2 regions of the Bacillus sp. BSL6 genome follow, and region 2 is predicted to be linked to the other one. Evidence: riboswitches for the same ligand, from Rfam matches in the RefSeq annotation. Region 2 holds a riboswitch; the other holds the start of a gene.

Region 1 (4,397 bases), on a different contig from region 2:
GCCAATACTTCAATACGCTGCTTTAACTCTAAATTTTCAACTTTACATGTTACGGAAGACACAAAGTTTCTTTTAGAGAAAGTAGGATCGTGTTTATAAATAGAATCAGCCATTTTTTCTGCTAATTCTTCGTTAAATAAAAATTTTAGCGGAACATATTTACCCATTTTTTCACCTCAGTGGTCAGTTGAAAACAAGTTTTATTTTTTAATCGACAATCCATAAACTAAAGTCTCACTCGGAGTCGTAATACTAAAACCTGTCGTTTTATAATCAAGCTTCACCGTATCACCAGTGTAGTCTTTCGTAAATGAATCCATTTGCAAGATAAGGTCTGCATCTTCATATACAACATCATTTGCAACATATGTATCCCAAATTAAATCGACATCAACGAAAATACTACAAGAGTTTGTCATTGTCCCTCTAATGCGAATGATTTTTTTATCTTCACGTTCTAATCTATGTATAGCTGCTATTGCTTCATCAGTAATGCGAATGTTCATTGTATCCCAACCTTTATTTATATTTCCTTTATTATTGCAAAAACAGGGGCAATAGGGAAGCAAAGAGGTTTGCAATAAAAAACGAGCAAACAAATTTGTTTGCTCGTTTCACTTTATTTTAGTTCACATTTATCAAGTGGAATGACTTTTGTTTTTTTCGTAAATTTGTATCCTAACCAAAGTACTAAGAAGAGTGGTAAACCGATGTAAGAAACGAGTACGCCGTTCCAATCGATTGATTCGCCCATAAATGCGCCGTAGTTTTGACCTAAAATTACGATGACGCAAAGTGCAAATGCGAAGATTGGTCCGAATGGGAACCATTTTGCTCTATAAGGTAAGTCATTTAAATCTTTTCCTTGTGCGATATATGCTTTACGGAAACGATAATGACTAATTGCAATGCCGACCCAAGCGATAAAACCAGACATTCCTGATGCATTTAATAACCAAATGTATACAACACCGTCACCGAATAAAGAAGCAATGAAAGCGATACTACCGACAATCGATGTTACGATTAATGCGTTAACAGGTACGCCGCGGCTATCTAATTTACCAAGAAACTTCGGTGCTTTCCCTTGGCGAGCTAAATCCCAAAGCATACGAGTTGAAGCATACATACCAGAGTTACCAGCAGACAGTACTGCTGTTAAAATAACAGCGTTCATAACAGAAGCAGCAAAGGCAACGCCCGCTTTTTCAAAAATAAGTGTAAATGGACTTACTGTTACATCACTTGCAGCAAGGCTTTCAGTTGTATAAGGAATTAATAAACCGATAACGAGAATCGCAAGGATATAGAATAAAAGAATACGCCAAAAGATCGAACGAATTGCTTTCGGAATATTACGCTCTGGATCAGATGTTTCACCAGCAGCTACACCTAATAATTCAGTACCTTGGAATGAGAAGCCAGCTGCCATAAATACACCGATAATTGCCATGATGCCGCCATTAAATGGTGCATCTGCAACAGTGAAGTTTTTGAAGCCAACAGTTTCGCCGCCCATAATTCCGAAAATCATCATAAACCCGACAATTAAAAAGATAATAATTGTAGCTACTTTAATAAGTGCGAACCAATATTCAGATTCACCAAATCCTTTAACAGATAAGTAGTTTAAAAGGAAAATAATAGCTAAACATAATCCGCTCCAAATGAGGGAAGGAGTATCTGGAAACCAAAATTTCATAATTAATGTTACAGCCGCTAGTTCAGCAGCAATCGTAATTGCCCAGTTATACCAATAGTTCCATCCAAGGGCAAAACCAAGTGATGGATCAACAAATTTTGTTGCGTACGTGCTAAAAGATCCAGTAACAGGCATGTAAGCTGCGAGTTCAGCTAAGCTTGTCATTAAAAAGTAAACCATAATTCCAATTGCGGCGTATGCAATTAATGCACCGCCAGGTCCAGCTGAATGGATGACACCACCGCTGGCAAGAAATAGTCCGGTACCAATTGTACCGCCGAGAGAAATCATCGTAAGGTGCCTTGATTTTAGACCGCGTCTTAATTCACCTTTTCCTTTTGTAGCTTCTGTTTTAGAGGTAGCTTGATTCGTTGCGCTATTCATGTTCAACACTCCTTTTCTTGTAAGATAGGAAGGAGCGGGGGAGAAAAATACAAAAAACCGCCAAAGGAATTTGGCGGAACGTTTCACAAATAACCACCCCATCATACCCTTCCGTTAAGATAGCACCCCACGTTTACACGGTAATTTTGTAAACGTGACAGTTCTGTTCCTTTCGGAGACAGCCCCAGCTCATATTTCCAGAGAAGAAATATAAACTTCGGCAACTTTTCCTTTCAAACGGAGTCTTAGACATTCTCTGTATCTCGTCCGTTTTACTCTTAAAAGTCGCAACCTCTACCTCATCGGATTGATGAGGATTTATATATTGCTAAGATTTTTAATATATGGCAATTGTAATGAGTTTCTGAATATATTGCAAGATATTTTGTAGGAAAAAATCAAAAAATATCGGTTATTGTATAGGAAACGCTTGCAAAACTCCACCCGAACCTACTATTATGTAACAATAAGCAAAGAAAAAATTGTTATACAAATGTTTCGCAAAAAATATTGAAAAACCCTTCAAAAATTAAAAGAAAATTCAGAAAATATAATTCGACATTCATAATCAGGTCATATTTTTTGATATAATTAGAGTAACGTGTAAGCAAAAAAGGGGAAATCAAAATGAAATTAGAAACAGAAAGGCTCTATATAGTGCCGTGTACAGAAGAGAGTATTCACGTTGCTAACGAGCAAGGATATAATAGTGGCCCACATATTGTAGGGCATGTAGAAAATGTAAAACACAATAAGGATGTATTACCTTGGGGCGCGTGGTATGTCATTCGAAAAGAAGATGACATCGTTCTAGGAGATATAGGGTTTAAAGGGAAGCCAAATGAGGAACATATAGTAGAAGTTGGTTACGGATTTATTGAGAAATATTGGAATAAAGGGTATGCGACAGAAGCTGTACGAGAACTAATAGATTGGGCTTTTCAGACAGGAGAGGTAGAAACGATTATTGCAGAGACGCTCCTTGATAATTATGGTTCGATTCGTGTGTTAGAGAAGTTACATATGAAAAGAGTAGATTCGACAGAAACAATGATGAATTGGAAAATAGAAAAAAACCGCTCGAAGTAAGTTGAGCGGTTTTTTAGTAATTAAGGTAGCATCTGTTTTTGATCATTCGGATATTGGGCTGTTGATGTGTTAGAACGATTGGAATGATTACGAACAGCAATGAAAATAGAAATAATAACGACAAGACCAACTGCGACGTAAGAAAGTGAGATAATAGTTGGATCTACTTTAAAAGTAGTAAGTAGTGTACGTATATTCGTAAAGATAATAAGACCACCAACTAATACGCCAAGTAAATGAGATGGTACGATGCGTACTAGCCATGCAGCAATTGGAGCTGCGACAATACCACCAAGCATTAACGCAAATACCCAAACCCAGCTTACTTGTTCCCAGCCAAGTGAGATGAAGAAGCCAATTGTTGCAGCTAATGAAACAGGAAATTCACTCGTATCTACAGATCCAATAACTTTTCTCGCTTCATTTCCTCTTGCTAGAAGAACAGGTGTCGTAATCGGTCCCCAGCCACCGCCACCAGTTGAATCAACGAATCCAGCGAATAAGCCAAGCGGCACAAGTTGTTTAGCTGACATACGTTTATTTGAAGTAACAATCTGTTTTTGAATAATGAATCGTAATAAAATATAAACTCCTAAAGTAAATAAAAATAAGGAAATGTACGGTTTAATGACATCGCCAGGTAAATTACTTAAAAAACATGCCCCAACAAATGCACCAATTGCTCCTGGTAATGTAAGCCTGGAAACGGTGTATTTATCAACGTTCCCAAATTTGAGGTGAGATGCACCAGAAGCGGCGGTTGTAACAACTTCAGCTAAATGAACAGATGCGGAAGCGACCGCTGGTGCGATACCAAACATTAGTAAAAGTGAGGTAGACGTTACCCCGTACGCCATTCCAAGCGCTCCATCGATTAATTGAGCGAAAAATCCAATAATAGCAAAGACAATTAATTTCTGCATAAATAATCCCCCTGTAATAGTAAATGAAAAAGGCACTTTTCCCGTGTGAGAAAAGTGCCTTTGGTTTTTCCAATCAGCAATATTGAAATTTGTTTCATTATAATACATATTAATCGTATAAATCAACTAGGTTTTAAAGTTTTTTGAATTGAATGAAAGAAAAATAAAATATACAATAAAAGGATGGAGAGAAAGGGGAGAAAGACATGTTACGATTTGATCATCTCGTACACGCAGTGAACTGTACACCGGAGGAAGCGGCAAAACAAATGCAGGCACTTGGATTTCATACGGCACTA
Region 2 (4,397 bases):
AATTGGTGACTACTTAGTAGAACACGAAGGCATCAATATGGTATCGTTCACAGGTGGTACAAACACAGGTAAACATTTAGCGAAAAAAGCTTCAATGATTCCACTTGTATTAGAACTTGGTGGTAAAGACCCTGGTATCGTTCGTGAAGATGCTGACTTACAAGATGCTGCAAACCATATCGTAAGCGGTGCATTCTCTTACTCTGGTCAACGTTGTACAGCTATTAAACGTGTACTTGTACACGAAAACGTAGCAGACGAGCTTGTTGGCTTATTAAAAGAGCAAGTAGCTAAACTATCAGTTGGATCTCCAGAACAAGACAGCACAATCGTTCCATTAATCGACGATAAGTCTGCTGACTTCGTTCAAGGCTTAGTTGACGACGCTGTAGAAAAAGGTGCTACAATCGTTATCGGTAACAAACGTGAGCGTAACTTAATTTACCCAACATTAATCGACCACGTAACTGAAGAAATGAAAGTTGCTTGGGAAGAGCCTTTTGGCCCAATCCTTCCAATCATCCGTGTTTCTTCAGATGAGCAAGCAATTGAAATTGCTAACAAATCAGAGTTCGGTCTGCAAGCAAGTGTCTTCACTAAAGACATTAACAAAGCATTTGCAATTGCTAACAAAATCGAAACTGGTTCTGTTCAAATTAACGGACGCACAGAGCGCGGTCCTGACCACTTCCCATTCATCGGTGTAAAAGGTTCAGGTATGGGCGTACAAGGTATCCGTAAGAGCCTTGAGTCTATGACACGTGAAAAAGTAACTGTATTAAACTTAGTTTAATCTTATATAAAGAAGCTGATCTAATTTTAGGTCAGCTTCTTTTCTATATAGATACTTCCCAAAAACGAAGTATTTCGTTCTACTTCCGATTTGGTTTTCCAAATCGAACTAAAACATGCCATAATAATTTTAATTCCTGAAGCACTTCTTCATAAGTTCCACGATCACTCCAAGATAATGGATTGCGTTTCAAATCCGCTACAGCAGAACCGATTATATTTGCATCGATACAATGATTCCGTGCAATGCGTCTTGCTAAAGATGGCATTTTTGAACCTCTAAAATCCATTGGAACGTCGTCTACCATAAGTACAAAACCTGTATGCCAATACAAATCAATAGCATACTTCAGGCAAATTTCTTCTAAAGTTCTTCCTACATCCGTACCCTTAATTGAAATGACCTTAATCCTTTCAATTAAAAGTGCATTTTTTCCTTCTTATGCAACTAACCTAATTTATTAAACAAAAAGTACTTTCATACAGTCTAATTACAGATGCGAGCATTCTTTACGGGTAAATCCACACATTCTACAGAAATGTGATATCCTAGCCAACGCTCAGCAATATGTTCAAATGATAAGGCAGAGCCTGTTGTAAAAAAGCGATGCTCAGGATTCAGATTGTCAGACAAAATTCCTTTATGCTGTAAAATTGTGCTTAACTCTATCGCTGTTTCTTCCGCAGAGCTAATAATCGTTACATCTTCCCCTAGTTCCTTTTTAATATAGGACTCTAAAAGTGGATAATGCGTACATCCGAGAATTAGCGTATCTATATTTTCTTTCATTAATGGCAGTAAAGCTTGTTTCACTTGCTCGGTTACATATGCTGTATCTTCTAATTGATTTTCTACAACTGTAGCTAAAGTCGGGCACGCGTGACTATGCACTTTCAAATATGTATCAAGCTCATGCAATGCTTTTTCGTACATATTAGATTTTATCGTACCTACAGTTCCAATTACTCCGATTTCCCCTTTCTTCGTCACTTTAATAGCCGCTCTCGCTCCCGGATGTATAACGCCAATAACCGGAATAGAAAGTGCTTCTTGCAACGCAGCCAATGCAGCAACTGCAGCAGTATTACATGCTACAACTAGAGCTTTTAACGGAAACTGTTTAAGGAACTCAACCATTTCAAATACGAAAGATTGTACCTCTTCTACACTTCTTGGCCCATACGGACAACGCTCATTATCACCAATATAATAAATGCTCTCTTTAGGCAATTGTCTTATAATTTCGCTCGCAACTGTTAATCCCCCAACTCCCGAATCTAACACACCTATTACTGAATGTTTATGACATACAGCCATATACTTCATCCCCTTTTCAATCATCTAGCGCCAACAACATTTATTATATTATGAAAATTCAATATTACATAATAATCCCTCTTACTTTTAATCACAAACTCTTCTCTATAATCTGATTATTACTATATCCATTGACGTATAAAAATTCATTTGTTACTCTTAAATACGTTAAATTAATATTTAAATCCTCATTCGTATCTCGGTGAGGTAGAGGTTGCAATCATTAAGAGTATCATTTCAGGAGATGTAGTGGCATTGATGAAAGAATGAGAAAGGAATGATTGCCGAAGTAAGCCCGTGTCCACCATGCACGCTTGCTGGGTCTGCTACTTAATAAGTGCAGAACTGTCACAAACGTTTCGTTTGTGGAGAGCTATCGAGAGGTATGTCGTGGGTTTCTTATAAGATAGAAAGCATGTAGCGGCAAATTACGTGCTTTTTTTGTTTTGTTTGGGACTTCTCTTCCTGACTCAGGAAGACATACATATCTCCTCGCTTGACTTGGTTATACTAACTTTGGAGGTATTTTCTATGCAACAAAAAAAATGGGGCTTTTGGGTACTCACAGCTTTCGTTGTCGGTAATATGGTTGGCGCTGGGATTTTCATGGTGCCAAGTACGTTGGCACAAACAGCAAGCCCTCTCGGTGTCACTTTAGCTTGGTTAACAACAGGGTTTGGTGTTTTAATGCTAGCTCTTGTTTTCGGTAATTTAGCAATTCGTCGTCCTGATTTAACGACAGGACCACAAAGTCATGCATATGCTTTATTCTCAACACCAAAAAAGAAAAAAATGGCTGGTTTCAGTATGGTATGGGGATATTGGGTTGCAAACTGGGCAAGTAACGTTGCCATCATTACATCATTTGCGGGATATTTATCACTCTTCTTCCCAATTATGAAAGATACACGACTACTATTTTCAATCGGTTCGTTTAACGTAGAAGTCGGAAAACTAATTACATTTACGATTTGTTCCATCTTACTTTGGGGAACTCATATTATATTAACAAACGGTGTAAGCGGAGCTGGAAAGCTAAACTTCTTAGCAACAACAACGAAAGTAACTGGATTCCTATTATTCATCGTCGTTACGTTATTTGCATTCGAAGCTTCTAAGTTTGGACAATGGTACACGCCGATGATCGATAAATCAGGTGTATCACACGGCCTTCTTTCACAAGTAAATTTAGCTGCTCTTACAACGCTTTGGGCATTTATCGGAATTGAATCAGCCGTTCTTTTATCAAACCGTGCTGTTTCTCCAAAAACAGTAAAACGCGCAACAGTTGCTGGATTACTTATTACAGTTGCGATTTACTTAGGAATTACAATTTTAACAATGGGTGTACTTCACGTTGATACATTACAAGCCTCAGAACGTCCGTTAGCAGATGCATTAAATGCTGCAATGGGTCACGGCGGCGGGAAACTGATGGCATTACTTGCTCTTACTTCCCTCTTCGGTTCCATCTTAGGCTGGATTTTATTAAGCTCAGAAGTACCGTATCAAGCAGCAAAAGAAGGTTTCTTCCCTTCCTTCTTCGCAAAAACAAACAAAAAAGGAAGTCCAATTTATTCATTACGATTAACAAACATTATGTCGCAAGTGTTCTTATTCTCAACATTATCAGGAACAATTGCGGAAGCTTATACATTCGTTATTACCGTATCAACACTCGCCTATCTCATTCCATATCTCGTTTCACCAATCTTCCAGTTAAAACTAGTCGCTACTGGTGAGACGTATAAAAATGAAATGCGGGCAAGAATTACAGATGGTATAGTCGCAGTAATTGCACTTTGCTACGCACTATGGGTTATTAAAACAGGCGCAGCCGATATAAAAACGTTCCTTCTCGGAATTGGTTTATTCGTAATCGGCTTTGCTTTCTATCCATTAATGAATCGTGATCAGAAAAAAAATAACGAAAAGAAAAACGGGCAAGTTGCATAACGCAATTTGCTCGTTTTTTCTTTTCTAAAAACATATATAATAGAACAAAGAGGTGAAAAACATGTCAATCGAATCACTATGGAGCAACCGTTTCCAACAACATATGCAAAATATCATTACATACTTTGCACGTATGATTAACGGTTTACTATATAGCTTTATCTTTATTTCATGCGTTGGCGCATACTACTATGCTCAGTTTCTAAAAGCAGCTCCTTCTAAAGGAATATCTTTACTACTCATCACGATTGTACTTACATTCATTATAACGAGATGCCCTATCCGTACATTTATTCAAAAACCTGACGCTGTCTATTTACTAGCACTAGAA

The links. Region 2 has a riboswitch for lysine ahead of RCJ96_RS10470 (amino acid permease). Riboswitches for the same ligand answer to the same signal wherever they lie in the genome.
Region 1: it holds a riboswitch for lysine, as region 2 does, so the genes downstream of both, RCJ96_RS16585 (amino acid permease) here and RCJ96_RS10470 (amino acid permease) in region 2, are expected to answer to the same signal.

The regions. Positions count from the first base shown of each region.
Region 1 is NZ_JAVGCW010000004.1:464,727-469,123, reverse strand. Features, by position in the region: gene RCJ96_RS16595 (DNA alkylation repair protein) at 1-167, opposite strand, end outside; gene RCJ96_RS16590 (iron-sulfur cluster biosynthesis family protein) at 201-506, opposite strand; gene RCJ96_RS16585 (amino acid permease) at 620-2,086, opposite strand; lysine riboswitch at 2,199-2,391, opposite strand; gene RCJ96_RS16580 (GNAT family N-acetyltransferase) at 2,714-3,175, shown strand; gene RCJ96_RS16575 (sulfite exporter TauE/SafE family protein) at 3,196-4,098, opposite strand; gene RCJ96_RS16570 (VOC family protein) at 4,305-4,397, shown strand, end outside.
Region 2 is NZ_JAVGCW010000002.1:823,266-827,662, forward strand. Features, by position in the region: gene gapN (NADP-dependent glyceraldehyde-3-phosphate dehydrogenase) at 1-793, shown strand, start outside; partial or broken gene RCJ96_RS10460 (DUF3626 domain-containing protein) at 873-1,190, opposite strand; gene racE (glutamate racemase) at 1,280-2,110, opposite strand; lysine riboswitch at 2,311-2,494, shown strand; gene RCJ96_RS10470 (amino acid permease) at 2,642-4,066, shown strand; gene RCJ96_RS10475 (ABC transporter permease) at 4,128-4,397, shown strand, end outside.